Regions from separate parts of the Exiguobacterium sp. ZOR0005 genome, predicted to be linked through region 1. Evidence: riboswitches for the same ligand, from Rfam matches in the RefSeq annotation. Region 1 holds a riboswitch; each other region holds the start of a gene.
What was found. A riboswitch is a leader RNA that binds a small molecule or an ion and turns the genes downstream of it on or off. The one in region 1 is predicted to bind S-adenosylmethionine.
Positions count from the first base shown of each region.

Region 1 (10,651 bases):
TTAGCTCGATTTCGAGCAGACGATGACATTGCTTGGAGAGCGCGATTCCGGCATCGACACCCGCAACGGTCGAGGTATCACCGCTCAAATAGCGGGCCTCATAGAACTTCGCGACCGTGTCGATGACCCCGGCTCGGTAATAATCGAACGGTGAAGACGCGATGACCCGGGCGTCGACGATGACGCGTTCGATGATGACACGGAATACGTCGTACCGGTCGTAGCTCCCGTCTTCCCGGTACACGACGCTGAGCGGGGTGAACGCCGCACAGTTAGAAGCGAGCGTCGGGATGACGATGAGCGGGACGCCGTTGCGCACGGCGACGAGCTTGGCCGTGTCGACGAGCTTGCCGCCACCGATGGCGACTAAGACGTCCGCTCCGTCAAGGTCGACTCGGTCCGCCTCGCGATCCGTGCACTCGCCTGCGAACGATGTTGCCGGATACGCCTTCAAAGAAGGAAGCAGCCGTTCGACGACGGGGTAGCCGTGTCGCCCGCGCAACACATGCACCCGGCGGCCTCCGATCAGTTCGCCGAGCCGATCGAGGGCATCGTCGTCGTGGTCATACTCGAGGACGGCTTGACGAATCATGCCCGCACCTCCTCATAAGCGGCGAACAGCTGCTCGATGCGCGCGACGGCCTCGTCAATCTTCGGTTCCGGCGAGACGAGGCCGAACCGGACGTACTGTTCACCTTCCGCGCCGAAGAAATATCCTGGCGTCACCGCGACGCCTGCCTCATGGAGCAACTTCTGCGAAAACGACTTGGCATCTCCCTCCGGCACTCTCGCCCAGACGAAGAATGAACCTTTCGGGGCCGGGACGTCCCAACCGGCTCGACGCAACCCGTCCACCAATCGGTCCCGCCGAGCCTCGTATAGACGGGCCAGGTCATCGCGGACGGATTTTGGTGACTCGAGCGCTGCGACCGCCGCCTCTTGGATGGCCGAGAAGACGCTGACGTGGACGTGGTCTTGATACGTGTTGATCGCCTCGATGATATCCTTGTTGCCGACGGCGAAGGCGACGCGCCAGCCAGACATGTTGAACGCCTTCGACATCGTGTACACTTCGATGCCGACCTCTTTCGCCCCGTCGGCTTGAAGGAAGCTCGGCGGGACATGGCCGTCAAAGCCGATACTGCCGTAGGCGAAGTCGTGGACGACCATCAGTTCCCGCTCCTTGGCGAATTGCACCGTCTCCTCGAAAAAGCGTGGCGTCGCGACGGCGCCGGTCGGATTGCTCGGGTAGTTCAAATACATGAGCCGCGCCCCGTGCGTGTCGAGCGTCTCGTAATCCGGAAGAAAATCGTTGTCTTCTGTCAAGACGAGGTCGTGGACGCGCGCCCCGGCGAGCCGGGCCCCGGAGATATAGTCCGGGTAGCCCGGGTTCGGGAGCAGGATGCCCTCCCCTGGTTCAAGGACGCATTGTGGGAGCGTGATCAGGCCCGATTTCGACCCGATCAAAATTGCGACCTCGCTCTCGGCATCGATCTCGACCCCGTACTCGTTCAAGTAGAACGTCGCCACCGCCTGTTTCAAACGGCTTTGCCCACGGAATGGGCCGTACTGATGCGTGTCCGGATTCGCGAGCGCCGTCTCGAGCGCCTCACAGATCGGCTTTGGCGTCGGCAAGTCCGGCGTCCCTTGTCCGAGCCGGATGATGTCGGCCCCGGCCTGTTCGAGCGCGACCACTTCTTTCGCGAGCCCGACGAAATGTTGGGGTGGTAAAGTTTTAAGTAAGTTTGAACGTCTGTCTGCCATGGATGGTCCTCCTATGCAAAAAACACCCCTTTCCACGGAAAGGGGTGTCGAGATACGGACGTATTCAAACAACCACCTTCCCATCTCTCAAGGTCACCTTGCTGGAATTAGCACAGTATTGGTATACAATCTGTTGCTGAAGCTTCATCGGGCCAGTCCCTCCGCTTCTCTTGATAGAAAGTGTTTATATGCGATTTATGTGTAATATGTCCTTTAGTAAACCAAACGTTACCAATCCTGTCAATCCTTATTTTGAAAATTGCTATGGCCTCTTGAAACCCTGAAAAAAAACGGTCATAGTAAAAGAAGAACGTTATTCTGAAAAAAATATAGGATGAGGGGATGGACTAGTGGAGCTAAACCGTCAGTTGATTTGGAAATTAATTGTGATCGGCCTAATCTTTCTCGTCTTATGGCGAGTCATCAGTGAGCCGGACACGATCTCTCGCGTCTTACAATACACGTTTCAACTGTTGACGCCCGTCATCATGGGAATCGCCATCGCCTTGTTGTTGAACACGGTCCTTTCTTATATGGAAGAGCGGTTCGCACTGAAACGATATCAAGGGCTGTTGATCGTCTACGTGACGTTCATCGGGTTGCTCGTCATCTCGGCCGTGACGCTGTTCCCGCGGATATATTCGAGTGTCTCGTCGCTCATCGAGGAGCTCCCGTTTTACATTCGCCAAATCGATGGGTTCTTAGGGCAGTTGAACACGTTTTTACACGATTATAACGAGACGATCGCTCAGACGCTCGACTTCAAACGATTCGAGGAACGTTACTCCGGTTGGGTCGAGGCGGCCGTATTGTCCTCGGTCAGCTACGTCTCGAGCTTCACGATGACGCTCATCAACTTCTTGATCGGCATCGTCATCTCGATCTACTTGTTGAAAGACAAGGAAGTGTTCGCCCGCATGTTCAAGCGTCTGCTGTATGCGATGTTCCCGGTCGCCACGGCGAAGACGACGATCGACATCTTCCAGGAGATGGACTATATCTTCAAGCGCTATATCATCGGCAAGTCACTCGACTGCCTCATCATCGGTGTGATGGCCGTCGTCGGTCTCCTCGTTATCGGTGCACCGTACGCGCTCTTACTCGGTGTCATCATCGGGATCCTGAACTTCATCCCGTACGTCGGCCCGCTCCTCGGCATGATCCCGGCGTTCATCATCACATACTTCTATGACCCGTTCACGGCCGTTCTCGTCTTGGTATTCATCTTCTTGCTACAACAGTTCGACGGATTGTGGCTCGGACCAAAGATACTCGGCGACAGCGTCGGCATCACCCCGTTCTGGGTCATCACCTCGATCATCATCGGCGGCAGTTTGTTCGGCCTCGTCGGGATGTTCGTCAGCGTGCCGGTGACGGCGATGATTCAAGTCATCTTGTCGCGGCTCATCGATTACCGGCTCACCCGCAAGAACTTGAACGAGCTCCTGTAGCTAGAGAAATGTGTTGACATATTGAAACTATCTGTCATACATTTGAAACGTAGACACACGACATTCACGAAAGGAGGCTGCCCCATGTCAGTCATGAACGTACCACAAACGAAACTTCATATTGACGGGCGGGCGCCTCGACTTTTCTGAAAAAGATCGGTTTTGCCTGCCCATCCGTGGCATGCGCAAATTTAAAGGGACGAGTATGCTTCCGTGCATGCTGCGTCCCTTTTTACTTTCTCAGAAACAGGTGAACCCGTATGTATCAATCACTCAAGCGGCTCGACCGCAACATTTGGATCCGTTTTCTCGGGGAGACGATCACCGGCGTCATGATGTTCATGATCGCCCCGTTCCTCGTCCTCTACTATAGTGACAAGCTCGACAGTTACGTCCAAGTCGGGATCATTTTGGCGACCGGACCGATCATGGCGCTCATCGGCTCGGTCATCGGCGGACGTTTCGCGGATATCTATGGCCGCAAGCCCGTCATGATGATCGCCATCATCGGGGATGCGCTCGCACTCGTCGGCTTCGCCTTCGCCGACTCGTTCTGGCCGTTGTTGCTTCTAAACGCGATGCTCGGTTTGACGAATTCACTGTTCCACCCGGCTGCGAGCGCCATGGTCGCCGACGTGACCGAACCGGAGCAGTTGAACGAAGCGTTCGGCTTGCTCCGCATGGGGCACAACATCGGGGCCGCGTTCGGTCCGCTCCTTGGCAGTGCCGTCCTCTTCCTCGACCGACAATATATCTTTTTCGCGGCGGCAGTCGTGTTCGGGATCTATGCGCTCGTCCTGGCCAAATGGATTCGTGAGACGTTGCCGGAGACGACCGAGCACGAGACGTTGTCGAACCAAGACGTGTTGCGCGTCTTCGCCCAGGACCGCGTCTTCCTCGTCTTCATTTTCGCCGGCGTCTTCATCTCGATGGGCTTTGCCATCGTCGAGAGCATGTTGCCGCTATTCTTGCGAGAATCGTTCCCGACGTTCACGGACCGGCAAAACCCGTTCGCATACTTGCTCGCCTTGAACGGTATCATGGTCGTCTTGTTCCAGTTCCCGATCGCCTCGAAGCTCGGCCAAAAACCGTTCGGGAACGTCATGCTCGCCGGGGCGACCGTGTTCGGTGTCGGCATGATGCTCCTCGCCGTCGTTCCGCGTCTCCTTTATTCAGTCGGCACGCCATATCTCATGCTCGTCTCGATCTTGCTCGCCGTCTATGCGTTCTATACGCTCGGGGAGATGATCATGTCACCGGTCCAACAGACGTTCATCGCCATGATCGCGCCTGAGAACATGCGTGGGGCCTACAATGGGGCCGCCAGCATCCAGTGGTTGATCGGGGGCGTGACGGCGCCGCTGTTCGCGAGCTTGTTCTTCAATCGCGGTGCCGGCCACGTCGCCCTCCTCCTTGTCGGCCTCGCCAGCTGCGTCTCCGGTCTCATCTACTGGCAGCTCGGACGCCGGGTCCGCGCGACAGAAGCCAAACAGAAGACGGCTTGACCTTAAGACCACACTAAACCCCGCTGTTTAGTGTGGTTTTTAGTTTCATTTCATTATAGTTAAATTTTGAAGCGGAAATTCGTTTTTACTTTACAAACATAACGGTTCTTTTTATGATATGAAAGTTGGGAGGGATCTTTCATGGAAAGAATCGATAAACAGAAAATCGTGGACAGCGTGCCACAAAAAGGTTTTTTCGGACAACCTAAAGGATTGTTCACGTTGTTCTTCACAGAGTTTTGGGAACGTTTCTCGTACTACGGGATGCGGGCCATCCTTGTCTTTTACATGTATTACGAAGTGTCCGAGGGCGGTCTCGGCCTTGACCGAAACGTCGCCTTGTCGATCATGTCGGTGTACGGGGCGCTCGTCTATATGTCTGGGGTCATCGGCGGCTGGCTCGCGGACCGCGTGTTCGGGACGTCACGGGCCGTCTTCTACGGCGGTGTGTTCATCATGCTTGGACATATCGTCTTGTCGGTACCAGGCAGCCTGACGTTCTTGTTCATCTCGATGGGGCTGATCGTCATCGGCACTGGTCTCTTGAAACCGAACGTCTCGAGCATCGTCGGCGACTTGTACCATGAGACGGACCGTCGTCGCGATGCCGGTTTCAGTATCTTCTATATGGGCATCAACCTCGGGGCGTTCATCTCCCCGCTCATCGTCGGACAAGTGCAGGCCGATTACGGCTTCCATTGGGGCTTCGCCCTCGCCGCCGTCGGGATGTTCATCGGGCTCGTCGTCTTCATCGTCACGAAGAAAGGCAATCTTGGGTTAGCCGGGTCTTACGTGCCGAACCCGTTGACGCCGTCAGAACGGAAAAATGCGATCAAATACTCGACCATCGCCGTCCTTGTAATCGGTGGACTGCTCGCCGTCTTGATTCCACGCGGGCTATTCACGATCAACACGTTCATCGGACTCGTCGGTGTGTTCGGGATCGCAATCCCGACAATCTACTTCATCGTCATGTATCGCAGTCCGAAGACGACAGAAATCGAGCGGTCGCGCATCATCGCCTACATCCCGCTCTTCATCGCCTCGGTCATGTTCTGGGCAATCCAGGAGCAAGGGGCGACGATTCTCGCCAACTACGCTGATCAACGGACAAACTTGAACTTCCTCGGTCTCGAGCTGCGCGCGGCGTGGTTCCAATCACTCAATCCGCTGTTCATCATCATGCTCGCGCCGGTGTTCGCCTGGTTATGGGTCCGGCTCGGTGACCGTGAGCCGAGCATCCCGGTCAAGTTCGCGTTCGGCATCTTATTCGCCGGACTCAGCTTCTTGGTCATCTTGCTACCGGCTTACTTCGGAGGGCCGGACACGCTCGTCAACCCGCTCTGGCTCGTCCTCAGTTACTTTATCGTCGTCCTCGGCGAGCTCAGCCTGTCACCGGTCGGACTGTCGGCGACGACGAAACTCGCACCGGCGGCCTTCTCGGCCCAAACGATGTCGCTTTGGTTCTTGTCGAATGCGGCGGCACAAGGAATCAACGCCCAGCTCGTCCGCTTTTACTCGCCGGAGAATGAGATGATTTACTTCGGTGTCATCGGTGGCGCCGCCATCGTCCTCAGTCTGATTTTGTTCGCCCTCGCACCGGTCATCAAACGCTATATGCGCGGGATTCACTAAAAAGACGCCACTCCTCACGTTGGAGGAATGGCGTCTTTACTTATTACTTGCGGACTTGGATGAGCGACAAGTAACGATCGATCAAATCTTCGTTGAAATAGTTGTGGAAGCTGTCCGACTTGAGCGATTGAATCGACTCGTGGAACGTCGATGGGAGCGAGGCGATGCCTTGGCTCTCGATTTGTTTCGCCGAGTACTCGAACAAGTCATCTTCGTTTGGTGCCGACGGTTCAAGCTGTTGCTCGATTCCTTCGAGACCGGCGTAGATGAGAGCGGCAAGCGCCAAGTACGGGTTCGCGCTCGGGTCCGGGTTGCGGACTTCGACGCGTGTCGCACTACCGCGCGATGCCGGGATCCGGATCATCGAGCTTCGGTTCGACGGGCTCCAGCAGATGTTGACCGGCGCCTCGAAACCAGGGACGAGACGTTCATACGATTCTGGGAGCGGGTTCGTGAAGATGGCGGTCGCACGCGCATGCTTCAAGATCCCTTCGATGAAGTGACGGGCCGTCGTAGACAGACCGTAATCCGCATCCGGCTCCTCGAAGGCGTTGTCTGTCGGTTTTCCATCCTTATCGTTCTTCCAGACCGAGATGTTCAAATGCATCCCCGAACCGTTCACATCGCGGAGCGGCTTCGGTAGGAATGACACTTTCGCGCCCTTCTCTTGGGCGGCGAGCTGGACGATCTCCTTGAAGAACTGGATATTGTCGGCCGTACGGAGTGCATCGTCATACTTGATACCGATCTCATGCTGGGCCGGCGCCACTTCATGGTGGACCGCCTCGATATTGAAGCCGACTTCGCTCAAGCGGTTGGCGATATGTTGGCGTACCTCATAGCCTTTGTCTTCCGAGCGGGTCGAGAAGTATCCGGCCTCGTCATAAAATTCACCGTTCTCGTCAAAGATAAAGAACTCCGGCTCGGCCCCTACGAAAATTGAGTAGCCGTCACGGGCAGCACGCTCGAGCGCATCTTTCAAGACGTTCCGGGGATCAAACTCGTATCGCTCCCCTTCAGAAGTACAAACGTCACAGAAGAAGGCGAGGATGCTCTCGTCACCGTCTTTTTCGTACCGTGGACGATCTAAATCCGGGCGTAAGAATAAGTCTGAGTTTTTGATGGAAGAGAACCCGTCGATGGACGATCCGTCGAACATCGTTTTCCCTTCAAAGACTTCCGGCAACAATTTTGCAGACAGCGTCAATAGCTTCAAATCTCCGAGGACGTCCGAGAAATACATATGGATCTGGGTGATCCCTTTCTCTTCGACCGCTTTCTCAATCTCTGCTTGCTGCTTCCTGTAGCCATCCTTATCAGTTCCGAATAGATTTGCCATGATTCTAAAAAACCTCACTTAAGTTATTTGACAGGTCAACACTGTCATGACGTACCTTGCGTACGCTTCTCTTTAAGTCATAACCCACTTTAAAAATTGTTAAACCCCAAAATCGAAAACAAATGATCAAAGTGGCTCGAATGGCCCCATGTTGGTATGATGGAGGAAGACTGAGACAGAGAGGAAGAACACTGTGAACATATTTATGACAGGCGCGACAGGATTTTTAGGAGGACGGTTGGCACGGGAATTGATCGAACGGGGGCATCGGCTCTATCTGCTCGCCCGCTCACCGGAAAAAGTGAAGCGCACCTTCTCGACGACAGAACTTGCATCCATCGACGTCCTCGCCGGGGACTTGACGTCTCCCCTTCTCGGCGCCGATGACGCATTCATCGGGACGAACAAAAAGAAGATCGACCTGGTGCTCCATATGGCAGCGCTCGTCAAGTTCGACGAAGAGCTCCGGGACGAGCTGTTCGAGACGAACTTGACTGGGACGAAACAAGCACTCGCGCTCACGAAAGCGCTCGAGTGCCCCCGCTTCTTCCACGTCAGCACGGCCTATACGCTCGGTGTCCGTGAAATCGGACATGAGACGCTCTATGCGACGGACCAGCCGTTCCATAACCCGTATGAGGAGAGCAAAGCCCATGCGGAACAGGCGGTCTGGGACGAGCGGTATCATCTCGACGTATCGATTTTCCGTCCTGCTATCATCGTCGGGGACTCGAAGACCGGCGAAGCCGACTCGAAATTCACGATGTACGGCTACATGCGTGCGCTCGAGGTGTTCAAGCGCCGCCTTGAACGTCGTGGTGCGCCGGACGGGCCGATTCGTCTCGTCGGCTCCGAAACGGGGACTTCGAACCTTGTCCCGGTCGACTACGTTGCTGACGTCCTTCTCGCCGCGATCGAACACGCTCGTCCGAACACGATCTACAACGTGACGAATGACACACCACCGCGCAACGAAGACATGCTCGACTACATGAAACACGCGCTCGCCTTCCCTCATCTACACATCACGGACACACCGACATCGTCTTTGAGCGTCGTCGAGCAGGCGTTCAATGACATGGTCAAAGTATTCAACCCGTATTTGAATCGCGACATCAACTTCGTCGATACGAACACGAAACAACTTCTGGCCGAGGCCGGGTACGCACCGCTCGATTTGAACGAACGGTCACTCAAACGAATCGTCGACGCCTATTACGATACGAAATCATGAAAAATACGGACCTGACGCGCGCGTCAGGTCCGTTCTGCATGAGTGCATTATGATTTGTCGCAGACGAGAACGATCTTGCCGTCTTGAATCTCGCCTTCAAGCGATTCGACCATTTCTTTTGTCAAGCCGAGGCTTTCCAACTGTTCGATCCGATCGTCTGAGTTTTTCGTGAATTTCGAGACGAGTGACTCCCAGAGCCCTTTCTCCGTGATGCGGTAAGGCTGGACGCCTGCTTCAGCGGCGAGGCGGAGCGTCAATTCTTCGTCTTTCGCGAATAAGTAAATGTGTTCGTTCACACAGCCGCCCGAAACCATCCCGTTCACTTCATGGTCGACCGACATCATATCTCGTACAATTCTCGTTTCTAACATTATTCATCCTCCTAAACGTTCACCTTCATAAAAATCGAATAATATACTATTCCCCAAAAATGAGACGTAAAACCCGATTTATGGTGATCATCGAAAAGGCATCCTCACACGAATCGAACCGACCAGCACTCAATCGCGAAATGTTCGACGAGCGTTTCAATCCGAGCCCGCTCTTCCTGTTCAGAGGCGACCGCTGCACACGTGGCAGTGAAAGATAGCGTCGTTCCTTGTTTTTGGATGCGCGAGATTCGGTAACCGGACTGTTGCAAGAGGGACGCCGTAATCTCCAATATTTCTTGTTCGCTTGATTCGAACGAATGGTGTGCTCTCATATTCGTACCTCCGACTTGATTTCCATGTTTGCGTCATATGTGTCCTCATTTCAATGATGCTATACTTAAGACAACGAGACAAGGAGTGATACGGATGCCGACACAAGACATGAATGCGATCATGCTCGATTACTTGAATGAGAAGGAAGACTACGAGGCGTTCGCCGCCAAGCTGAAACAACTACTTAGCGAATTACTCGATGATGCCGGAATTCAGTTCCATTCCATCGTCGCCCGGGCGAAGGAAGCCGAGAGCCTCTACGCCAAACTATCAAGGAAACCGTATCAATACCGGTCGCTCCGTGACGTGCAAGACTTGGCCGGTATTCGGATCGTGACTTATTTTCACGATGACGTGCGCGCCGTCGCCCAAATCCTCGAAGAAGAGTTTCGGATCGACCGCGAGCAGTCGATTGACAAGTCGACGTTGCTCGACCCGAACGAATTCGGGTATTTATCAGTCCACTACGTCGTCGGGCTGAACGAAAAGCGGCTAGCGCTCGGCGAATACCGCCGCTATGAGGAGAAAGAGGCAGAGATTCAAGTCCGGTCGATCCTGCAACACGCTTGGGCCGAAATCGAGCACGACCTCGGGTATAAGAATCCGAACGCGGTGCCGCCGGAAATCAAACGTAGCTTCAGCCGGGTCGCCGGACTGCTTGAGATCGCTGACTCGGAGTTCGTGAACATTCGAAAACAGCTGCGCACGTTTGAGCAAGAGACGGTCGAACGCATCGTCGAGTCACCGGAGGAAGTCACGATCACCCGTGACAACTTGAACTACTATATCGCCAATGACATCACCGTCGAGAAACTCGATAACGCCATTTTCCAAAGCGACTGGCTGCTCGAGACGGACCTCTCGACGATCATTGAATTGACACGCATGTTCCATTATGCGGAGATCCGGACGTTCCAAGACTTGAGTGACACGCTCGAACATTATTTTAAACAAGCCGTCAATTGTGCCACCCTATTGCCGTCTTCTCTTTTGCCGCGCCAAGGCATGGGTGTCGTCTA
Region 1 covers NZ_JTLB01000025.1:60,892-71,542, forward strand. Annotated here, with positions in the region: gene L971_RS11805 (iron-containing alcohol dehydrogenase) at 1-592, opposite strand, end outside; gene L971_RS11810 (aminotransferase class I/II-fold pyridoxal phosphate-dependent enzyme) at 589-1,764, opposite strand; SAM riboswitch class I at 1,842-1,944, opposite strand; gene L971_RS11815 (AI-2E family transporter) at 2,115-3,215, shown strand; gene L971_RS11820 (MFS transporter) at 3,476-4,720, shown strand; gene L971_RS11825 (peptide MFS transporter) at 4,862-6,355, shown strand; gene L971_RS11830 (glutamine synthetase family protein) at 6,399-7,694, opposite strand; gene L971_RS11835 (SDR family oxidoreductase) at 7,888-8,928, shown strand; gene L971_RS11840 (general stress protein) at 8,976-9,299, opposite strand; gene L971_RS11845 (hypothetical protein) at 9,404-9,631, opposite strand; gene L971_RS11850 (GTP pyrophosphokinase family protein) at 9,726-10,651, shown strand, end outside.

Region 2 (10,651 bases), on a different contig from region 1:
GCTCTTCCCGGCCCCGTTTAAGCCGAGAAGGCCATGAATCTCACCGCGACGCAGCCCGAACGTGACGTCGTCGAGAACCGTCACGTCCCCGTATTGTTTTGTGACGCGTTCAAGCCGAATCATCATTTCATCCAATCTGACCAGGCCGCGTCTGACGCGCCCCAGTTCGGCACGTATTGACCGAGGTCGTCCATTGTCACTTTCTCGTCCGGCAAGACGTCACGATCGACGAGATATGGGTCGACCGAATGAATTGACGGTGTCTCTTCGCCGGCGAGTTTTTGGTAGGCGTACCGGACTTGGATACGACCGATTTCAGCCGGGTCGGTCGCCGCCGTCACTTTCCATGGGCTCCCGTCTTCTTGCATGAGCTGGAGGTCCTCGTCGCTCAAATCGATACCGTAGACGGCAATCTCATCGCGCCCCGCTTGTTTGATGGCACGGCTCGCACCTTTAGCGAACTCATCCCACATCGCGAACACGGCGTCAATCTCGCCTTCCGGATACTTCTTCAAAATCGCCTCCATCTGGCTTTGCGTGTCAAGTGCGGTGTTGTTCGTCGCTGAACCGAATTTGGCCACTTCTTCGATGCCTGGATAACGCTTCAAGAACGCGTCATAAATCGTGTGGCGTCGTTCCATCGGCGTGAAGCCGCCGACCCAAATCGTGACGATTTTCCCTTCGCCGTCCAAATCTTCCGCGAGCGCCTTGAGCGAACGCCAGGCGAGCGAATAATCGTCCTGGTCGATAACGGTCACGCCCTCGTTCGTCAAATCGTTGTCGAACGCGACGACTTTGATGCCTTTGTCGAGCGCTCGTTGGACCGGTTCTTTCAACGGGTCGGCACGCCCGTGGTCGATCAAGATGACATCGACACCTTGCGTCGTCGCCGTGTCGACATAACTCGCCATCTTCGATAAGTCGTTGTCAGCGTTATACACTTTCACATTGCCGCCGAACGATTCGACTTGCTCGGTCACGCCGTTAATGTACTGCGACGAGAACGTCCCGATCGACATTTGCATGATCAGGGCGACGTCGATGTCTTTCGGCAACGTGCCGTTCGAGGTGGACACCGGTTTCGTCTCCGGCGTCTTCTCGGCCGGTTTCGGTGTCGCCGCTTGTTCGTTCGTGCAGCCGACGAGCGCCAACACGAACGTGAATAGTAAAATCAATAGTTTTTTAGACATGAACCGTTCCCCCTACGTGATGTGTGATGGCCGTCTCGTTCGCCTCGAACACGCCCGCCTCGGTGATGAGCCCCGTAATGAGCTCGGGCGGCGTGACGTCGAACGCCGGATTGAAGACGGTGATACCGACAGGAGCCGTCGGCTGGCCACCGATATGCGTCACTTCTTTCGCGTCCCGCTCCTCGATTTCAATCGCATCGTCCGCCGTCAAATCGAACGTCGAATGCGGTGCCGCGACGTAGAACGGGATCCCGTAATGCTTGGCGAGCACGGCGAGTTGGAGCGTGCCGATCTTGTTGGCGACGTGACCCGTCCGCGTGATGCGGTCGGCCCCGACGATGATCGCGTCGACGCCTTTCGCTTGAATCGTCCATGCGGCCATATTGTCGGTGATGAGCGTGACATCGATATCGGCCTGGTCGAGCTCCCAGACTGTGAGACGGGCCCCTTGGAGAAGCGGTCGCGTCTCACAGGCGAAGACGTTGAATGTGACGCCTTGCTCTTTACCGACATAAAACGGGGCAAGTGCCGTACCGTAACGTGACGTCGCGATGGCACCGGCGTTGCAGATCGTCAAGATGTTCCCACCTGCCGGTAATACCGTCAGTGCGTGCTCACCGATAGAGCGATATGTGTCGACGTCGCGGTCATATAACGCAACGGCACGTCGTTCGATTTCCCCGGCAATCTGTTCAAAATCGTCCCCGACGTTCAGCTCGAGGAGCGACTCGATCACATTTTGAAGGTTGACCGCCGTCGGCCGTGTCGCGATCAAGCGGCGTCCGACGATTTCAAGGCGACGCGTGAAATCCGGGTCGTCGACTAATCGTCCTGCCTCTTTCGCCAAGACGAACGCCCCGAAGTACGCGATCGCCGGTGCGCCTCGGACTTGGAGTGTCTCAATCGCACGTTCGGCTTCTTCGAGCGTCTCGATCGTCACGTAACGCGCCTCGTGCGGAAGGAGCGTCTGATCTAAAAGGACCAGCTCATGGGTCGATGCGTCGAAACGAATGTTTTGGACGGTCATACGCGCACCCCCGAGAGGAGTGCCACGAGGTCGTCAATCGAATCGACGGTGTGCCGCTCTTTGATGAGGGTGGCGCCGAGGGCGAGCGCATCACGTTTTCGCTCGAGACGGGCCACTTCGGGTAACGTCTCGAGGTCCGCGACGCCGGCGAGGCCGATGGCGCGGCGGATGAGCTCGCAACCGGCGTAGCCGATCGTGTCGCTGAAGATTGTTCCGAGCAAGTCGTCGACGTACCCTTCCGTATTGAACGGCTCGACGGCGCTCGTGAAGTTGTGACGGAACGTCTTCTCGAACGTCTCCCAGACGGTGAGGACGTCGGTGAACCGTTCGAACCGCTTGAGCGGATCGTGGAACGTCGCAAGCGTCAAATGAGCGATGATTTGACCGACGTCAAAACCGAACGGTCCGTAAAACGCGAACTCCGGGTCGATGATTTTCGTTTCCTGTGACGTCGCGAAGATGCTGCCGGTATGTAAGTCGCCGTGAAGCAAGGCGTCATGTTTCGTGACGAACCCGACTTTCAGTTTTGCCACTTCGACTTTCAGCGCCTTGTCTTGCCACAAACGCTCGACGTCCGGGCGAAGCTCCGCCTCGATGTTGTTCGATTCGGCATCTTTATACGGGTCGGTGAAGATGAGTTTTTCTGTGATGTCGCACAGTTCCGGGTTGTAATACTCCCGCTCTTTTCGTTTCTTTTCGATTGGTCCGGCCGCATAGTCGGACGTGACAAACAGCGTCTCCCCTAAAAACTCGCCGACGTGACGGGCCAGCTCCGGATACGTCTTCCCTTCGAGATAACCGGTGCGGACGATATCATATTCAGACAAATCCTCTAAAATCGTGTAGGCGAGGGCGCGGTCGCTCCCGATCACTCGTGGTACGAATCGTGGAACGACTTCAGCGAACTCCCGAAGCGCCAACTGCTCGATCCAGGCCCGCTCGAGCGTGAGCGGCCAGCTCTCCCCGACGACTTTCGCGTACGGGAGCGCTTGCTTCACGATCAAACTCGTCTCGCCTTGACGAATGCGAAAGACGAGGTTCAAGTTGCCGTCACCGATCTCTTCACACTGGGCGATTCCCTCTTCCTCGATCAATCCGAGTGCCCGGACGTGCTCGACGATGGTCTGTTCTGTAAATGGTTGATATGCCATGATTGTTTCCCCTTTCGGTATGATTCCCACAAAAAAAGCCCCTTTCTCCGCGAGAAAGAGGCACACCCAAATTGGTTGTTCCTCTCATCTTTCAGACGTCTGTCTGGTGGATGTAGCACCGTGCCTTACTGGTCGGTTGCTGCGGCGTCATCGGGCCAATTCCCTCTGCCAACTCGCGATAAGAGTGTCGTATTCGATTGTGTGAACGTGTTGTGATGAATATTACGGACTGTGCGCCATGCTTGTCAACGACGATTTGTGACGAGCCGACCCACTTTTTCTTTGCATATATGGAAACAACTTTCAAAAATAATTTTTTTCAAAAAAAGGAATTGACGCTGTGACGATTCTGTGCAAAAATTCAATTAAATTTCACAACTTCAAATCATATTCTTATCAAGAGCAGACGGAGGGGACAAGCCCGATGATGTCGCAGCAACCGACCCGATTGGGCACGGTGCTAATTCTTGCAGCGTAAGCTGAGAGATAAGAGTTCATTTTTTTATGATGACCTCTTGCCTCGGCATGGGGTCATTTTTTGTGTGACCGGAAGGAGGAACGACCATGGGCATCATTGCCACTTATGAAATCAACCGTACTGACCGCGTCGCCGATATCGCCGAGAAAATCGCGCTCGAATTGACCGTCGGCACGTGGACAGACTTGCCCCATTTAGAACGACAACAGTTACAGGCGTACCGCGGCGAGGTCGTCTCGACGTCCCATACAGACGCGACGAGCCGGTTCACGATCCGGTACCCGATTGAAAACGTCAGTCCTGACTTCTCGTCGATATTGACGACGACGTTTGGGAAACTGTCACTCGATGACTCGGTCCGTTTGATTGATTTCGAGCTACCTGCATCACTTTCAGCCGACTTCCCTGGCGCCAAGTTCGGTGTCGACGGGATTCGCGACCAGCTCGGCGTCGACGATCGCCCGCTCGTCATGAGCATCTTTAAAGGCGTCATCGGACGGGACTTACAGTTTTTAGAACAGCAACTGCGCGACCAGCTCGCCGGTGGCATCGACATCGTCAAAGACGACGAGATCTTGTACGACAATCCGCTCACCCCTTCGCTTGAGCGAGCGCGCATCGGCGCATCCGTGATTCAAGAACACTTCAACACGACGGGAAAACGCGCACTGTATGCGGTCACGCTGAGCGGCCCGGTGTTCGGGTTGCGCGACCAAGCACGCCGCTTGATCGAGGCGGGCGCGACGGCACTGTTGTTCAACGTCTATACATACGGACTCGATGCACTCCGGGAGCTGGCGAAAGATCCCGCCATCCGTGTCCCGATTTTGGCGCATCCGGCGTTCGCCGGTGCCTTGACCGGGTCAATCAGCCACTCGCTTTTGCTCGGTAAATTCATTCGTCTCGCCGGTGCCGACTTGACGCTGTTCCCGTCCCCTTACGGCTCGCTCGCGACACCTCCAGACGAGGCGTTCGCGATTCGCGATTTCAGTGCCAAACCGCACTGGTCGAAGCCGATCTTACCGGTCCCGTCGGCCGGGATTCACCCGGGGCTCGTCGAAGACATCATCCGCGACTTCGGTACGGACGTCGTCATCAACGCCGGCGGCGGCATTCACGGTCATCCGGACGGCGCCGCTGCCGGTGCCCGCGCCTTCCGACAAGCGATCGAGCAGGCGCTCGGGCAGACCGGTCGAACGGATGCACTCGATGCCGCACTCAAGGTGTGGTCGACGCGATGACGGTCCATATCCTCTGTGACTTTGACGGGACGATCACAGCCGAGGACAACATCATCGCCCTCATGAAGGCGTTCGCCCCACCGGAATGGCACGCCATCAAAGAGGATGTGCTCGCCCAACACATTTCGATCCGGGCAGGCGTCGGTCAGATGTTTCACTTGTTGCCGAGTGCCGAGAAGACGGCGTATCGCGACTATTTGGTAGGACATATTCAACTCCGGCCCGGATTCGTTCACTTTTTGGAAGAAGTTCGTCAAAACGAGTGGCAGTTTGACGTCGTCAGCGGCGGGATGGACTTTTTCGTCCATCCGATTTTAAGCGGGCACGTTGACCCGGACCACATCTACTGCAACGTCGCCGATTTCTCCGCGGAGACGGTACGCATCGACTGGCCGCATGCTTGCGATGCGTCTTGTACGAACGATTGTGGTTGCTGCAAACCGACAATCGCCCGTCGCATCGTCAATCCTGATGATCGCTTGATTGTCATCGGTGACTCGGTGACCGACTTCGAGATCGCCAAGCAGGCCGACTTCGTCTACGCTCGCGGACAGCTCATCACGCTCTGTGAGACAGAAGGCATTAACTATTACCCGTTCGAGACGTTTGACGAAATCACTCATCATTTGAAGGAGGTGCCCGTATGAGCGTGACCGCACGTTGGCTCGAACTCGCCGACATTAAAGACGAACTCGCCGCCCGCGACTGGTTCCCCGGAACGAGCGGGAATTTGGCAATCCGCGTCTCGGACGACCCGCTCGAATTTTTAGTGACAGCGAGCGGACGTGATAAACGAAAGCGGACAGCCGAAGATTTCGTCCTCGTCGATGCGGCCGGACGATTGATCGGTGAACAAAGCGGTAAACCGTCCGCCGAGACGCTGCTCCACGTCGAAGTGTTCAACAAAACAGAGGCCGCATGTTCCCTTCACGTCCATACGGTCGACAATAACGTCATCTCAGAACTTCACGCCCCAAACGGCGAAGTCGTCTTTACCGGACAAGAGATCATCAAGGCGCTCGGTTTTTGGGAAGAAGACGCCGTCGTCCGCGTCCCGATCATCGACAACCACGCCGATATCCCGACGCTTGCCTCTGCGTTCGCCCGACATGTCCATTCAAGCGCCGGTGCCGTCCTCATCCGTAATCACGGCATCACTGTATGGGGCGAGACACCCGATGCGGCGAAACGTTACTTGGAGGCCTATGAATTTTTGTTCAGCTACACGTTAAAACTACGCGCCCTAGGCGTCCATTCATAAGGAGGAATTGAATCATGGCAACCATCTATTTCCAACAAACAGAAGAACGTTACGTCGACCAAGCTGAAGTGAGCGCATTTTTAGAGTCGCGCGGCATCTTGTATGAGCAGTGGGACATCGATAAGCTCCCGGCTGACCTTCAAGAAAACTATCAACTGACCGACGAAGACAAACAAGCGATTCTCGCGACGTTCCGCGACGAGATCCGAGACGTCTCCGAGCGCCGCGGCTATAAGACAGCGGACGTCATCTCCCTGTCGGAGGCGACACCGAACTTGGACGAACTGCTCGTCAACTTCCAAAAAGAACATCATCATACCGATGACGAAGTCCGTTTCATCGTCAGCGGCCACGGGATTTTCGCCATCGACGACGCCGAGCGCGGCTATTTCAACATCGAGCTCAACCCGGGCGACCTGATCTCGGTGCCGGTGAACACGCGCCACTACTTCACACTCCAAGCCGACCGCCAAGTCGTCGCCGTCCGTATTTTCGTGACGACGGAAGGTTGGGTGCCGATCTACGACAAAGAAGACGTGACAGCATAATAAAGAAGCGGACGAGTCGCTCGTCCGCTTCTTTCATTTCATTTGTCGTTCGGCCAACCGTTCCTTAGCCGACTCACGCGCCTTCACGACATCGATAGCCCCTAGCGCTTTGCCAAGTCCACGTGTCGGCAAGTTGACGTACATCGTCTCATAGTTGCTCACTTCATACGTCTCGTGAAAAATCCCGACGACTTCACTCGACCGTGCTTTCTGGTTGAACGCTTTCCAAGCTTCAAGATGCAGCTTGCCGTGTGCATAATCGAGAAGTTCCTCGCTTGAACGCCAATATTGAATGAGAGTGACAGAGCGCCAGCCGACGGTCATCTCATGCGATAGAAAACCTAAATCCCGTTGTGTGTACAACTCCTTCAACATCGCAGGCATGGCACTGAAAGCTGGCCACCATTTCCGAATCGAACGAAACCGATTTACCCGTAAACCGATGACAAATACGACGACTTCTTCATTTGGGACGGCCATTTTCCGTTCCATCGTCTATTCCCCCTTCAAGCGTACGAATTGCCTGTCCACACCATTCAATCAGTGCAACCGTCTGTCGTTTTCCGTAGTCGAGCGTCAACAACCAGTACAGGGCGTCCGGCGATTCCGCATCACTCGAACGGATCATCGTTTCAATCAGGTCATACGTCTTCAAGCGCGCACTTAATAAATTTTCATGATGAGCAATTTTCTCGATCGTCTCTGAAATCGGTTCATGTCTGGCAAAAAACAACTTGAGCAACAGCTCATTTCGCTGAATCGGCAATTCATCCGGTTTCTCACCGAGCCATCGCTTTAACTCGTCTTTACCTAATTCGGTCAATTCATACGCTTTTCGCTCATCGCCTTCATTCGATTGAATGATAAGCCCCTCGTTTTCAAGTGTTTTTAATGTCGGATACACTTGTCCGAAGCTGATTTTCCAAAAATGACTCAGGCTGTTATCAATCATCTGCTTCATTTCGTAACCCGTGCGACATGTTGTCGTCAAAAGCCCCAATATAGCGTAGCGTGTGGCATTTTCTCGCGGCATGTTCCGTCTCCTATATCAAAAAGATACTATCTATTTGATATGTACCACGTATGTAGAAGAACAAAACAAAAAAATGTGCCTCATGTCGAGGCACATCGCTTAATGTTTGACCGCGGACGGTTTCGATGAGAACCAACCCCATAGAGCAATACCGACCATGACCGACCAGAAGAAGAGCGTCCAACCCGTCGAGTGGACGAACCCGTGCGGGAGTCCGATGAACTCGAACGGTGTTCCTTCTATTAATTGTTTAAAGCCATCATGTTCTAAGACGAGTACCGTCAGTTTCACCCCGACCCAACCGACGATCATGAAGGCGGCCGTCTCGAGCGTCGGACGCTCGTGCAACAGCTTCACGAAAATGCGGGCGGCGAAACGCATCAAGACGACACCGATGAGTCCACCGAGCAAGACGACGAAGAACTGACCGGAGTCGATGCCGCCGATTTCACCGAGACCGAGTGCCGGGAGACTGACCGCGAGCGCGACCGCCGCCAAAATCGAGTCGACCGCGAAGGCGATGTCCGCGAATTCGACTTTCGCGACCGTCCACCAAAACTCTTTACGCGAGACCGGACGCTCCGTGACGGCCGTCTCGGCTTTCGCTTCTGCGGCCAAGTCTTGATGCGGTGCCATATGACGCGCCTTATACGTCATATACAGGTGTCTCGCGCTCATCCCGATCAAGTAGAGGGCACCGAGTGCCTGCACTTGCCAGACGTTGATTAAAAACGAGATGAGGAACAGTGCGAGGAAGCGGAATACGAACGCTCCAAGTAAGCCATAGAACAATGCTTTCTTTTGTTCCGTGCGCGGCAAATGTTTGACCATGACAGCCAAGACGAGCGCATTGTCTGCAGATAATAGCCCTTCAAGACCAACGAGGACAACGACGATCCAAGCATACTGCAGAATTAACTGCCAATCCATGTAAATCCATCTCCTTTTAGTTGTGTTCCTTCATATTTAATAGTGACTACTTTTTTAAGTTCACGAGAACATTCTATTCCGATTTCTTTTTAAAAGCAATCGTTTTTTTTCACACTATGAAGTTTCTCACTAAAAACAGGTTCACAGCATGTTCAGAGAGCAAATTGATACCCGGTTCACGTACGTTTCGTGATAAAATCCTAACAAGAACGAGTGGTGGTCCCCACCCTCTCAAAAAAGGAGAATCCGATTATGTCTACAAGCCATGTCGCTTTACCTACTAAAGCAGAACGACATAAATTATTCGGTTCGGTCCCGCCAATCAAGGGAACGAAACCGACAGAAAAAGATAAAATGATCGATTTGCAGAATACACCGAAAAACTTCTTGTTCGCGCTCGACAGCGTCGGCATCTCAAACGTGAAACACCCGGTCAACATCGAGACGCCAGACGGCATCCAGGCAACGGTCGCGACGTTCGAATTGACAACGTCACTCGTGCAGGATCGGAAAGGCATCAACATGTCACGCCTTACCGAACAGCTCGACGCGTACCATAACCAAGGCTGGACCGTGTCGAACGCGTCGCTCATCGAGTTCGCACAAGAGCTCGCCGAGCGAATGGAGCAAACAGAAGGGCAACTCACGATCCGCTACCCATGGTTCTTTAGCCGAAAAGCGCCAGCAACGGGCCTCAGCGGTCTCATGAACGCTGATGTCATGCACCGCGTGTCGTACAACCTTGAGACGGGGACAGCGAGCGTCACGGTCGGTCTCGTCATCAACGTCACGACGCTTTGCCCGTGTTCTAAGGAAATCAGTGAATACAGTGCCCATAACCAACGCGGATACATCACGATCGAGGCCGGCCTCGACGAGACGTCGCTCGACGGTTTTGACTGGCGCCTCGCTCTTCTCGATGCAGCCGAGTCGAACGCCTCGGCACCGCTTCACCCGGTCCTCAAACGTCCGGATGAGAAGCGCGCGACAGAGATCGCGTACGAGAACCCGCGCTTCGTCGAAGACATGGTCCGTTTAATCGCAGCCGACTTGTACGAGATGAAGCAAGTCGTCAACTTCTTCGTCGAATGTCGGAACGAAGAATCGATTCACCAACATGACGCGATTGCCTCGATCACGTTCGATAAACGCGAGAACTAAAAAACGAGTGAAGCCGACTTTGGCTTCACTCGTTTTTTATAGGCTCCGGACGAGCCGAATCGTCAACAGGATCACAATCAAGATAACCCATACCGCCCACACGATTCGCCATTTGGCCCAATCGAGCCGTTTGACGAACGCGTACACGGTCAAATACAAGGCGATGAGGAGCGGGATGACGACCCAAGGATTGTCGAGCATCACGCTTCGATGTCACCGTCCCAGGCGAGCATGCCGCCCTCGACGTTGACGACTTTATATCCTTGTGACTCTAAGTGGTCGCACGCCGTCACACTGCGCCCGCCCGAGCGGCAAATGACATGATAGACGTTGTCTTTGGCGAGCTTTTCTGTCACTTCCGGGAACTCAGACAATGGATAGAGCGGTACGTGCGGGATGTGACCCGCGTCGTATTCGTCTTGTTCGCGCACGTCGATGATGTGGAGCGACTCCCCATTCTCGAGTTTTTCACGTAATTCGGTTGCATGGATGTTTTGCATATAGGTTCCCCCTTTTAATGTTGTCCTCTATTAGTTTACCTCAGCATCTGTACAAACAAACTCAAGTTTCTTGTAAAAAAAGCACCCTCCCTAAGGAAGATGCTTGCGACTTACGCTTCGTTGCGCTCGTC
Region 2 covers NZ_JTLB01000013.1:91,062-101,712, reverse strand. Annotated here, with positions in the region: gene L971_RS05860 (sugar ABC transporter ATP-binding protein) at 1-123, opposite strand, end outside; gene L971_RS05855 (sugar ABC transporter substrate-binding protein) at 123-1,190, opposite strand; gene mtnA (S-methyl-5-thioribose-1-phosphate isomerase) at 1,183-2,217, opposite strand; gene mtnK (S-methyl-5-thioribose kinase) at 2,214-3,368, opposite strand; SAM riboswitch class I at 3,450-3,553, opposite strand; SAM riboswitch class I at 3,759-3,861, shown strand; gene L971_RS05840 (2,3-diketo-5-methylthiopentyl-1-phosphate enolase) at 3,933-5,087, shown strand; gene L971_RS05835 (2-hydroxy-3-keto-5-methylthiopentenyl-1-phosphate phosphatase) at 5,084-5,734, shown strand; gene L971_RS05830 (methylthioribulose 1-phosphate dehydratase) at 5,731-6,348, shown strand; gene L971_RS05825 (acireductone dioxygenase) at 6,363-6,896, shown strand; gene L971_RS05820 (DUF4188 domain-containing protein) at 6,930-7,388, opposite strand; gene L971_RS05815 (PadR family transcriptional regulator) at 7,360-7,929, opposite strand; gene L971_RS05810 (TerC family protein) at 8,029-8,859, opposite strand; gene folE2 (GTP cyclohydrolase FolE2) at 9,112-10,020, shown strand; gene L971_RS15040 (hypothetical protein) at 10,057-10,224, opposite strand; gene L971_RS05795 (rhodanese-like domain-containing protein) at 10,221-10,520, opposite strand; gene pta (phosphate acetyltransferase) at 10,631-10,651, opposite strand, start outside.
Region 2: another riboswitch for S-adenosylmethionine. It lies ahead of L971_RS05840 (2,3-diketo-5-methylthiopentyl-1-phosphate enolase); the one in region 1 lies ahead of L971_RS11810 (aminotransferase class I/II-fold pyridoxal phosphate-dependent enzyme).

Region 3 (10,651 bases), on a different contig from region 1:
CAATTTCATTATAGAGGATAATTCATATAGACTCAATGCTAGAATTCGGCCATTATGAGGAATAGGCAGGACTGCCGCCTCATCATGCCGAATTTTTTACGATACATAATCGACTTTTCCCACATAGGAGGGGCCATGAACCATTTCCGTAAGATGTCTGCCCTCGGCTGGGGTATTTGGAGTGCTTTTGTACTTTTGACGATCACACTGTTTGCGACAGGCGTATTGAACGCGCCGGCCATCGAGCCGTTGCCGTTCATCTTGATCGCCTTGCTCGTCATCATCTTCCAACTCGACTCCATCGAGCGCAAAGGCGTCTATTTCACATTTTCTGAAAGTATCGTCCTGATTATCTTTTTATTCTTTGACTTTGAGACAGCTCTGTTCGTCAACCAAATCGGGTTGCTCGTCTTCCAGTTCGTCAACTTGAAGCCGCGCGTCGCGCTCCGGCGCTTCCGTTTCACGTATCCGTGGAACGCTATCACGTCTTTTCTAGAACTAGCGATTCCGGCGAGCGTCTACTTGGCGCTCGGTGGTGAGACGGGGCTCGGTTTTTACACGCAAGACTCGTTCCTCCCCGTCGCCGGGTTGATTGCCGCCATCGTATTGAATACGGTACTGCAGAAGTACCAAGTCGGTTGGTGGTTCCGGGTCGACGTGCCGGTCCGCGACTTCTTGAACATCGCGTTTTATACGTATATCGTCAGTCTCGTCTTCATCTTTGCGGCTTCCTTCTTCCGCGAGACGAACTTGCTCGTCGTCAGTAGCATTGCCGCCGCGCTCACGTTCTTCATCAAACGACTGTTGATTCAAAAAGGACGACAAGACGCGTTCAAATCGCTCATCGAACAGTACGATGAAGCAAAAGAAGCCGTGTCGCTGTCGCAAAGCGAGGCGCAAGCCATCGAAGTGTTCCTCAGTCAATGCGAACGGTTGAATCAATACGACGCCGGTTTCGTCGAGTTCACGGTGTTCGATCGATCGCTCTATTTCGATTTAAAGACGCGCCAACCGATCGAACGTCCCCGCGTCTTCGATTTGCTCGAATCGACGTATCCGAACGAATCGTCCGTCGAGTATGAGATGCGTTTCGAGTGGGACGCACCGATGTCAGATGAGTTCCACGACGACTACCACAGCTTCATCTCTGTCCGCTCCGAGGAAATCGAAGGGATTCGCACGTGGATCGTCATGGCCGGCGAGCACGTCTACGGCTATCCGCTGATCATCCAGCGCGAAATCGTCAAACTGCTCAAGTCGTTCAATCGAACGATCAGCCGTTGCCACGAACGGGATCGCCTCTATACAGAGAGCCGGACGGACAGCTTGACGCTCCTCGCGAACGCCCGGGCATTTTATGAATATGGGATTCAACAAATCTCAGACGCTTCTATGTATCCGATCTCGGTCGCAATGCTCGATATCGATTTTTTCAAAAAAATTAACGACACACATGGCCATCAAGTCGGCGATGGCGTGCTTCAAGAATTTGGCCGTCGCATCCGTCAGGCGCTGCGGACCGATGACTTCGCGGCCCGTTATGGCGGAGAAGAGTTCATCTTGTTGCTCAATCATTGCGACGTCGACCAGGCCGTCGAAATCGCTGAACGCATTCGCCAAAAGATTGAAGACAAGCCGTTTTATGTCGAGGGAATCGCGATTCAAGTGACCGCCTCGATCGGGGTCGACACGATTCAGGCGTTCGGTGACAAACGACTCGATGACACGATTCGCAACGCCGACCGGGCGTTATACGTCGGCGGCAAGTACGCCGGGCGCAACCGAGTCGCCCACTACAACTATTTGACGACTTGATCCGCCCCCACGCTCACAGAGCGTGGGGATTTTCTATTGACAAACCGATTCGAAACAGATAGGTTAGGGAACGTGTCTTATAACTTAATCATACGACTTTTTTATCACGAGAGACGGAGGGACTGGCCCTGTGAAGTCTCGGCAGCGGGGAACCTGTGCCAAATCCAGCGAGCGCTCTGCTCGAAAGATGAAAAAAGTGTTTCTTGTAAAAGAGGGCCTTTTTTCAAAAAGGCTCTCTTTTTATTTTTATGAATGAGGTGAAACGATTGGAACAACCGACAGCTAACAAATGGGCACTGTTGCCCTTACTCGTCTTTCTCGTCTTCTTTATCGGGGCCGGGATTTACTATGGCGATTTTTACAAATTCCCTGTATTGATTGCGGCACTCATCGCCTTGATCGTCGCGGCGATGATGACGAAAGGAAGTGTCACGCAAACCGTCGAGCGCATTGCGCAAGGCGCGGGCAACCCCGGCATTTTGATTATGATCTTTATTTTCCTGCTCGCCGGGGCGTTTTCGAACGTTGCCGGTGAGATCGGGGCGATTGACGCGACCGTCAACGCGGCGCTCACGTTGTTGCCGCCATCGCTTCTTTTGAGTGGCCTGTTCGTCATCGCGGCCTTCATCTCAATGGCGATGGGCACATCGACCGGGACCATCGCGGCGCTCGCCCCGATTGCCCTCGGCATCCATGAAGAGAGTGGGGTCAATATCGCCATCGCCGCAGCTGCCGTTGTTGGCGGAGCCATGTTCGGAGATAACTTGTCGTTCATATCGGACACGACGATCGCGGCGGTCCGGACGCAACGGACGAACATGCGCGACAAGTTCCGCACGAACTTTTGGATCGTCTTGCCGGCGGCCGTCATCACGACGGTTCTCCTCGCCGTCTTGTCGAGCGGAGAATCGACGATTGAAGTCGCTGCTTTTGAATGGTATAAGCTCATCCCTTATCTCGCCGTCATCGTCCTCGCCTTGACGGGGTTGAACGTCATCCTCGTCTTGCTCGGCGGCATCGTGTTGACCGGGATCATCGGTCTGCTTGACGGAACCTTGTCCGTGACAGCGTTCGTCACGGCGATGGCCGACGGGATGATCGGGATGGCAGAGATTTCGATTTTGACGCTCTTCATGGGCGGGCTCGTCGGACTCATCTCGCATAACGGAGGGCTCACTTATTTGCGAGACGCCCTCACTGCCCGCATCCAACAACGGGCCGGCGCCGAGTGGAGCATCGCCGGGCTCGTCAGTGCGACAAACGTCGCCACGGCGAACAATACGATTTCAATCCTTGTCGCCGGGCCGCTCGCGGCGAACATCGCCGACACGTATGACATCGAACGGAAGAAATCGGCGAGCGTGCTCGATATCTTCTCGTGTGGCGTACAAGGGCTTCTCCCGTACGGAGCCCAATTGCTCATCGCCGCCGAATTGACGAACACGGCATCACCGGCTCTCGTGCCGTACATGTTTTATCCGTTCCTCTTGTTCATCTGTGGCGGACTGGCGATTGCCTTCAACTTCCCGCGCTTCAAGAAGCGGGCCTGACAAAAACGACCTTGTGAAGCATGACTTCACAAGGTCGTTCTTTTTGCTTCGAGTTCACGTTTGAGCTGTTCGTTGCGTTTTTTGAAGGCGCGCCGTTTAAGAAGTTCTTCAAGTCCGCGGCTGATTGCCCATAAGACGAGCAACAACAGGCCGAGCATCGACAAGCGGAACGGACTTTGGATAAATTCTTCCCATTGGTCACCGATCACTGAGAAAATCAAGACGACAAGCAGTTTCCCAAACCCGGCTGCCATGATGAACGTCCGAAGCGGCATTTGAATGAGCGCGAGTAAGTACGTGATCAGACTGACTGGGATGAACGGCAACGAATACAAGAACCCGAGTGAAACCGGGCTCATATGGTTGATCCGTTCGAGCCAGTAGACGCCTTTCTTATGTTTTTCAAGCCAGCGCGTCATCGGTTTGCGGAACACGTAGCGGACAGCTGAGAAGACAAGAATTGTCCCGAGCAAACTGCCGACCCATGATAATAACGCCCCGAGCAGGAATCCATATGTTGCCGCGTTCGCTGAAATGATGAGGACAAGTGGAAGAAACGGAAAAATCGCTTCTAAGAACGGGGCGCCGAGACCGGCCCACGGCCCCCCCGGCAACTCTTGAAGCCATTCAATCAATTGGATGATCCACTGTTCGAGAGATGTGAGCATATGAGTTTCCACCTTCGGCTTTCGTTACTCTGTTTTACCCGAATTCGTGCCACAGGACACATCCCCCTGCCGTGTTCAAAAAAAATTAAAAAGTATTTGCGAAATTTCGCTGTGATATCTATCATATAATAATGGACTTGTGGTTGCAGGCAAGCCCATTCGTCGAACGACACAACCCAACGTTCGTTTTCCTGCAAAAAACTGAACACAGGGGAGCAATAACCATGGAAACAAAATCAATGCGGGTCTTGCTGTACTATAAGTACGTCAACATCGAAGACCCAGAAACGCTCACACAAGAGCACCTCAAGTATTGTAAGGACCTCGGCATCAAAGGACGGATCTTGATTTCTTCCGAAGGAATCAACGGGACGTGCTCTGGGACTTGGGAACAGACCGAGCAGTACATGACTGATTTGAAAGCGAACCCACTCTTCAGCGACATCGAGTTCAAAATCGATGAAGTCGATGAGCACGCGTTCTCGAAAATTTTTGTCCGTCATAAGAAAGAACTCGTGACGTGGCGCTTTGACGGCGAGTTTGACGTGCCGAAACAGCACGGGGCATACCTCGAACCGGCAGAATGGAAAGAGATGATGAATCGCGATGATGTCGTCATCCTCGACGTTCGTAACAACTACGAATACGACCTTGGTCACTTTAAAAATGCGATCAAGATCGATGTAGAGGCTTCTCGTTACATGCCAGAATGGCTCGAAGAGAATAAGGACCTCTACGAAGGGAAAACACTTCTCACGTATTGCACCGGAGGCGTCCGTTGCGAGAAATTTACAGCATATATGCGTGATCAAGGTCACGACAACATTTTTCACTTAAAAGGCGGCGTCGCCATGTACGGCAAAGACGAAGCCACGAAAGGCGAGGATTGGGAAGGTGAGCTTTACGTCTTTGACGAGCGCATCAACGTCCCGGTCAACACGGTCAATCCATCGGTCGTTTCAGAGTGCATGCACTGCGGCACGAAGACGGTCCGTTACGTGAATTGTGCCAACCCGGTGTGTAATGCCCAGCACTTCTGTTGTGAAGAGTGTGAACCGAAACAAATGCGTTCATGCTCGAAAGAGTGCCAGGAGCATCCACGCAACCGCTATATCATCGAGAATATCGCGGACAAACTTCAGGAGACTGAAGGCGTCGTCGGGTAACAAAAATCGACCAGAAAGCGCAAGGGACCTTATCCCTTGCGCTTTTTTTGACAGAATCTTTACGTCTATTCACGACGAGAATCGGGTATAGTGAAGATACTATTGTCAGACAGGAAGTGAATCGATTGTTGTTTAACGAACCTTTACTCGCCGCCCTCCTTGCATGGTTTATCGCCCAAGCGGCAAAACTAGTGACAGAACTGATTAAAACGAGAGACTTTGAACTACAAATCATGTTCGCCTCTGGCGGCATGCCGAGCTCCCACTCCTCGACCGTCGTCGCTTTAGCGACCGTCATCGGCCGAATGGAAGGACTCGACTCCAGCATGTTTGCCCTAGCCTTGATTTTTGCGACAATCGTCATGTACGATGCGACCGGTGTCCGCCAAGCGGTCGGTTTCCAAGCCCGTTTGTTGAATGATTATTTCAAAGGCATCAAGCATGAGACCCCGATCTTAAATGAACTTGTCGGTCATACACCGTTCCAAGTCATCGTCGGCGCCTTGCTCGGTCTCGTCGTCGGTTTGTTTTTCCCTATCTGAATATATAAGGCATGTCGCCCTCCCCTATCTTTTTGTGAACTTTCACAACGAAGACGGTATACTCAAGATGAGGAGGAATCGACATGCCTTTTTTGCAGAAGTCTTATGAGTCTCTAGACACGCTCGCCGAAGCGATCGGTCAAGCGATTCGCGCCCCCATCACAATCGAAAACCGCCACCATCAACTCATCGCCTATAGCACGCATCCCGACTCGACGGACCCGGCGCGAATCGCGACCATCATCGGTCGACGTGTCCCGGAAGCGGTCATCGAAGACTTGTGGGAGAGTGGGATCTTACAAAACGTGATCGATCGCGATGAACCGGTCGTCATTCCAGCGCGCCTTTCAGTCGGTCTCGGGGAACGTGCCGCCGTCGTCATTAAACAACAAGACGAGGTGCTCGGCTATATTTGGAGTTTGGCCCGCTCGCAACCTTTTTCTGAGCAAGAGCTCACTGTTTTACAAGAAGGTGCCAACATCGCCAAAAAACTGCTCATGACGATCGCGATGCACGAACGACGCATCGACGCTGAGCTCGAACGGTTCTTTTTGGATATTCTGGCCACGCCGACACTGAGCCTGTCCCATCACGAGCGGTTGAACGAAATCGCGCCGATTGCTGTGGCCAGCCGGTTGACGGTAATCGATTGCCTGCAACCGATTACCCCGCAATTCGCGGAACGGCTCTTTTATGTGCTCGCGACCCAACAGGCGATTGAAGTCGTCCTCCAAGCGATTGACGGACAACAGTTGCTCGTCTGGCACTACATGAAGTCAGAGCTGTCCGAAGAAGAGACAACACTCGTGGAGTGGGCGGAACGGTTCGAGACCCAGCTCCAGGAAAAGTTTTCAGAAGCGGAACCCCGACTCGGCATCAGCCGCCGTTTCTTCGAAAGCGAGACAATCTATAACGCGGCCGTGGAAGCGAGACGTGTGACCTCACTGCGACGGAAATTCCCACTCGAGCTGGCCACCGCCCGTGCGTTCGAACAGATCGGCATATATCAACTCGTTCCCGACCTCGCGCGCCTGATCGGCCTCCGGCTCGAGACGCACCCCACGCTCGAACGGCTGCACGCTTACGATCACGCTCACCAAACCGAACTCGTGACGACGCTGGAATGGTACTTCTATTTCGACGGCAACGTGAAGCAAGTCGCGGCCCATCTCCACATTCATCCGAACACGGTGCTGTACCGGGTCCGGCGGATCGAAGAGTTGACGCAAATTACCCGCGTCTCCCTCCCGGAACGGGCCGCCATCTATTTGGCGATCAAAGCCGGACAATATCGTCAAGACGACTGACTCTCACTTTGTGAATTATCACAAAGTGGGGGTCTTCGTTTTTAGAATGCAGGCTAAAGACAGCGTTTTCGGAACGGTCTATACTAGAAGTGTGAACAAATTGTGTCAACAGATCGAAAGGGGAACGGATCATGAAAATCGGGGTATTGAAAGAGATTAAAAATAACGAGAACCGCGTCGCGTTGACGCCAATGGGGGCTGCGGTGTTGACGGAGCTCGGACATGACGTGCTCGTCGAAACGGAAGCCGGTATCGGGAGCGGCTTCACGAACATGGAATATGTCGATGCCGGTGCGACGATTGTCGATACGGCGGCAGACGTTTGGAACCACGTCGAGCTAGCACTCAAAGTGAAAGAGCCGCAACCTACGGAATACCGCTATTTCCGCAGCGACTTGACGCTCTTCACGTATTTACATCTTGCAGCCGAGCCGGAACTCACGAAGGCGCTCGTCGAGTCAGGCATGACCGCCATCGCCTATGAAACGGTCGAAGTCGACCGGACGCTCCCGCTCCTCACACCGATGAGTGAAGTGGCCGGACGGATGGCCGCACAAATCGGTGCTCAAATTTTAGAGAAGCCTCATGGCGGGAAAGGCATCCTCTTGTCTGGTCTCCCAGGTGTCCCGCGTGCCAACGTGACGGTCATCGGCGGCGGTGTCGTCGGAACGAACGCGGCCCGCATCGCCATCGGTCTCGGAGCCAACGTGACACTCATGGACATTAGCCCGGCCCGACTTCGTCAAATCGATGATCAGTTCGGGAACACGATCAACACGCTCATCTCGAACAGTTACAACATCGCCAAACAAGTCGCCGAGAGCGACCTCGTCATCGGTGCTGTTCTCATCCCGGGTGCCAAAGCGCCAAAGCTCGTCACAAAAGAGATGGTTCAACAAATGTCACCTGGTTCGGTCATCGTCGACGTCGCCATCGACCAAGGCGGGATTTGCGAGACGATCGACCACATCACGACGCACGACGCGCCGACGTATGAGCGCTACGGGGTTCAACATTATGCGGTTGCCAACATGCCAGGTGCGGTCCCACGCACGTCGACGCTCGGTTTGACGAACGCGACGATGCCGTATATTATCGAGTGCGCGCAAAAAGGCGTCTTCCCGGCTCTCCGTGAAAATGCGGCGCTCCTCAAAGGATTGAACGTCATCGATGGGACGGTCACGTACGAGGCGGTCGCCCGAGACCTCGATTATCCGTTCGTCCCTGCTTCAGAAGCGGTCACGAAACAACTGCAAGCATAAGTAAAACGCCCGAACGGCTGATTCCGTTCGGGCGTTTTATTTAGGCGTTCTCGACGGCGATGTCTTCACCGATGATCTTTACTTCCGGCTCAAGTTCAACATGGAACTTCTCTTTCACCGTCGCTTGGACGTGACGAATGAGCGAGATATACTCCGTCGCCGTCGCGTCGGCAATGTTGACGATGAAGCCGGCATGTTTGAGCGATACTTCCGCCCCGCCGATCCGCTTCCCTTGCAGACCGCAGTCTTGAATCAACTTCCCGGCGAAGTAGCCCGGCGGTCGTTTGAACACACTCCCGCACGATGGATATTCGAGCGGCTGCTTCGATTCACGTTTGTACGTCAAATCGTCCATCACTGCTTTGATCGCTTCGTAAGGAAGCGGCTCTAATTCAAACGTCGCTTCGAGCACGATGAGCCCTTCTGTCGCAATCCGGCTCGTCCGATAGTCAAGCTCGAGCTCGTCTTTCGTGAGCGTCAACAGCTCCCCTGCCGGCGTCAAGACGACCGCGCTCAAGATGACGTCTTTCGTCTCGCCACCGTAAGCACCAGCGTTCATGTACACTGCGCCGCCGACCGTTCCAGGAATGCCGCAAGCGAACTCGAGACCAGACAACTCTTCTGTGAGCGCTTGACGAGACACATCAATGATGGCGGCACCGGCTTGAGCGATGACTCGATCGCCTTCCCGGCGAATCGTCTTCAACTCGTTCAAGTTCAACACGATCCCTCGGAGACCCCCGTCCCGAACGATCAAGTTCGAGCCGAATCCGAGAATCATGAACGGGACTTGCTCGCGGTGGGCGAGCTCGAGCACCGCCTGTACTTCTTCATACGTGTGTGGAGCCACGAAATAATCGGCGTTGCCGCCAAGCTTTGTATACGTGTGTGCCGATAAAGGCTCGTCTTGTTTGACGCGATCGGCCGGGATGATTGTTACTAATTGATCTAAAAAGCTCATGCGTTCACTCAATCCTTTACGTTCTATTTTTATCGGTGCTTCGGACTCGTCCGGGCACGTCGCTGAATGGTTTCAGTACGAAACACAGTATACAAATGTTTGACAGAGGTGACAAGCAACGTTTTCTTTACAATGGAAGAAAAGGTTTACAGCAATAATGATGTAGCGACTGCTACTACGATAGGAATTGTGAAATTATCCCAATCGCGATAAGAAATCGCTTCTGTCAGCGTGGCAACGATGGAAATGATAAACCCATATGTTACCACTTGCCAAAGCGGAACATCATCCCACAAAAACAATAAAAAGAGCACAGCATACGAGCTGAGGAACATGGCCATACTGCCTTGGAACGACCGTTTCTGCCCGTACAAGTCGTACGTCACCGTCCCATACTTCCGTCCGACGAGGGCGGCCAATCCGTCTCCCCACGCCAAGACGAGCGACCCGGCCAAGAAGGCGAGCGGTTCTGTCTCAAAGAAGAAGAATAAGATCACGAGCAGCGCGATCGGATAATAGACCGTGCCGAATGATTTCCGCTCGGTTTGATGGACCGGTGACGGACTTTTATAAAGAAGGAATGCGTTCGCGAACGTGAAGAAGACGAGCGGAACGGCTGCGACGTACCATGTCTCAATCAACCAGACGGCGAGCAGCGCCCAATGTCCGACCGCGATATGTACACTTTTACGAATTGTTTCATCCGTCCATCCTAGACGCTTGCCGACTTGTTCGAGCCCGACGAGGAACACTAGGACTATGACGATGGACAGGATGGAGCTGACCCATTCATTCATCGGTAGACCACCTTTAGCTACATAATTTATACGTTTACATTATACCTTAATCGGGCCAGAACCTAGCTTCCTTTTCAAACATTTGGTAGAATGAGGTCAAATGACTGTATAGACGGCGATCGAAGCCGACTATAGAAAGGGTGGCTGTATGCGCGACGCAACTTCAATTCAAACTTTGGCGGACTGCCTGCATTACATGCAAGTTGGCGACGTCGATCGGGCCATCGCCCTGTTTCCGGAAGAAGTGCGTGAACACTTCCCAAAAGAACTTCGTAAAATCCACTTGTTTCATATTGAAAAGAACGGCCTGTCCATCAACCAAATCGTCGCTTTGGCGAACACGTTGACGGGCGAACATTTGTCGGCGACGACGATTCAAAACTGGACGAAGCGGGAAGTCCGCAAAATTATCGGCGTCCCTCGGGTCGGCAAAAAATACTCGTTGCAACAGGCCGCAATCATCTATTTGCTCGACGACTTGAAGCACTTGTTCTCTCTTGAGGAGACGAGTTCGTTGCTTGCGCTCATCTTCAACAACCCGGACCGTGACGAAGACGACCTCATCTCGCCAATCGATTTTTAC
Region 3 covers NZ_JTLB01000039.1:2,123-12,773, forward strand. Annotated here, with positions in the region: gene L971_RS14445 (GGDEF domain-containing protein) at 136-1,815, shown strand; SAM riboswitch class I at 1,914-2,009, shown strand; gene L971_RS14450 (Na+/H+ antiporter NhaC family protein) at 2,082-3,365, shown strand; gene L971_RS14455 (TVP38/TMEM64 family protein) at 3,392-4,033, opposite strand; gene L971_RS14460 (rhodanese-related sulfurtransferase) at 4,258-5,199, shown strand; gene L971_RS14465 (divergent PAP2 family protein) at 5,316-5,741, shown strand; gene L971_RS14470 (CdaR family transcriptional regulator) at 5,825-7,048, shown strand; gene ald (alanine dehydrogenase) at 7,180-8,310, shown strand; gene murB (UDP-N-acetylmuramate dehydrogenase) at 8,351-9,271, opposite strand; gene L971_RS14485 (diacylglycerol/polyprenol kinase family protein) at 9,418-10,068, opposite strand; gene L971_RS14490 (DUF1836 domain-containing protein) at 10,217-10,651, shown strand, end outside.
Region 3: another riboswitch for S-adenosylmethionine. It lies ahead of L971_RS14450 (Na+/H+ antiporter NhaC family protein); the one in region 1 lies ahead of L971_RS11810 (aminotransferase class I/II-fold pyridoxal phosphate-dependent enzyme).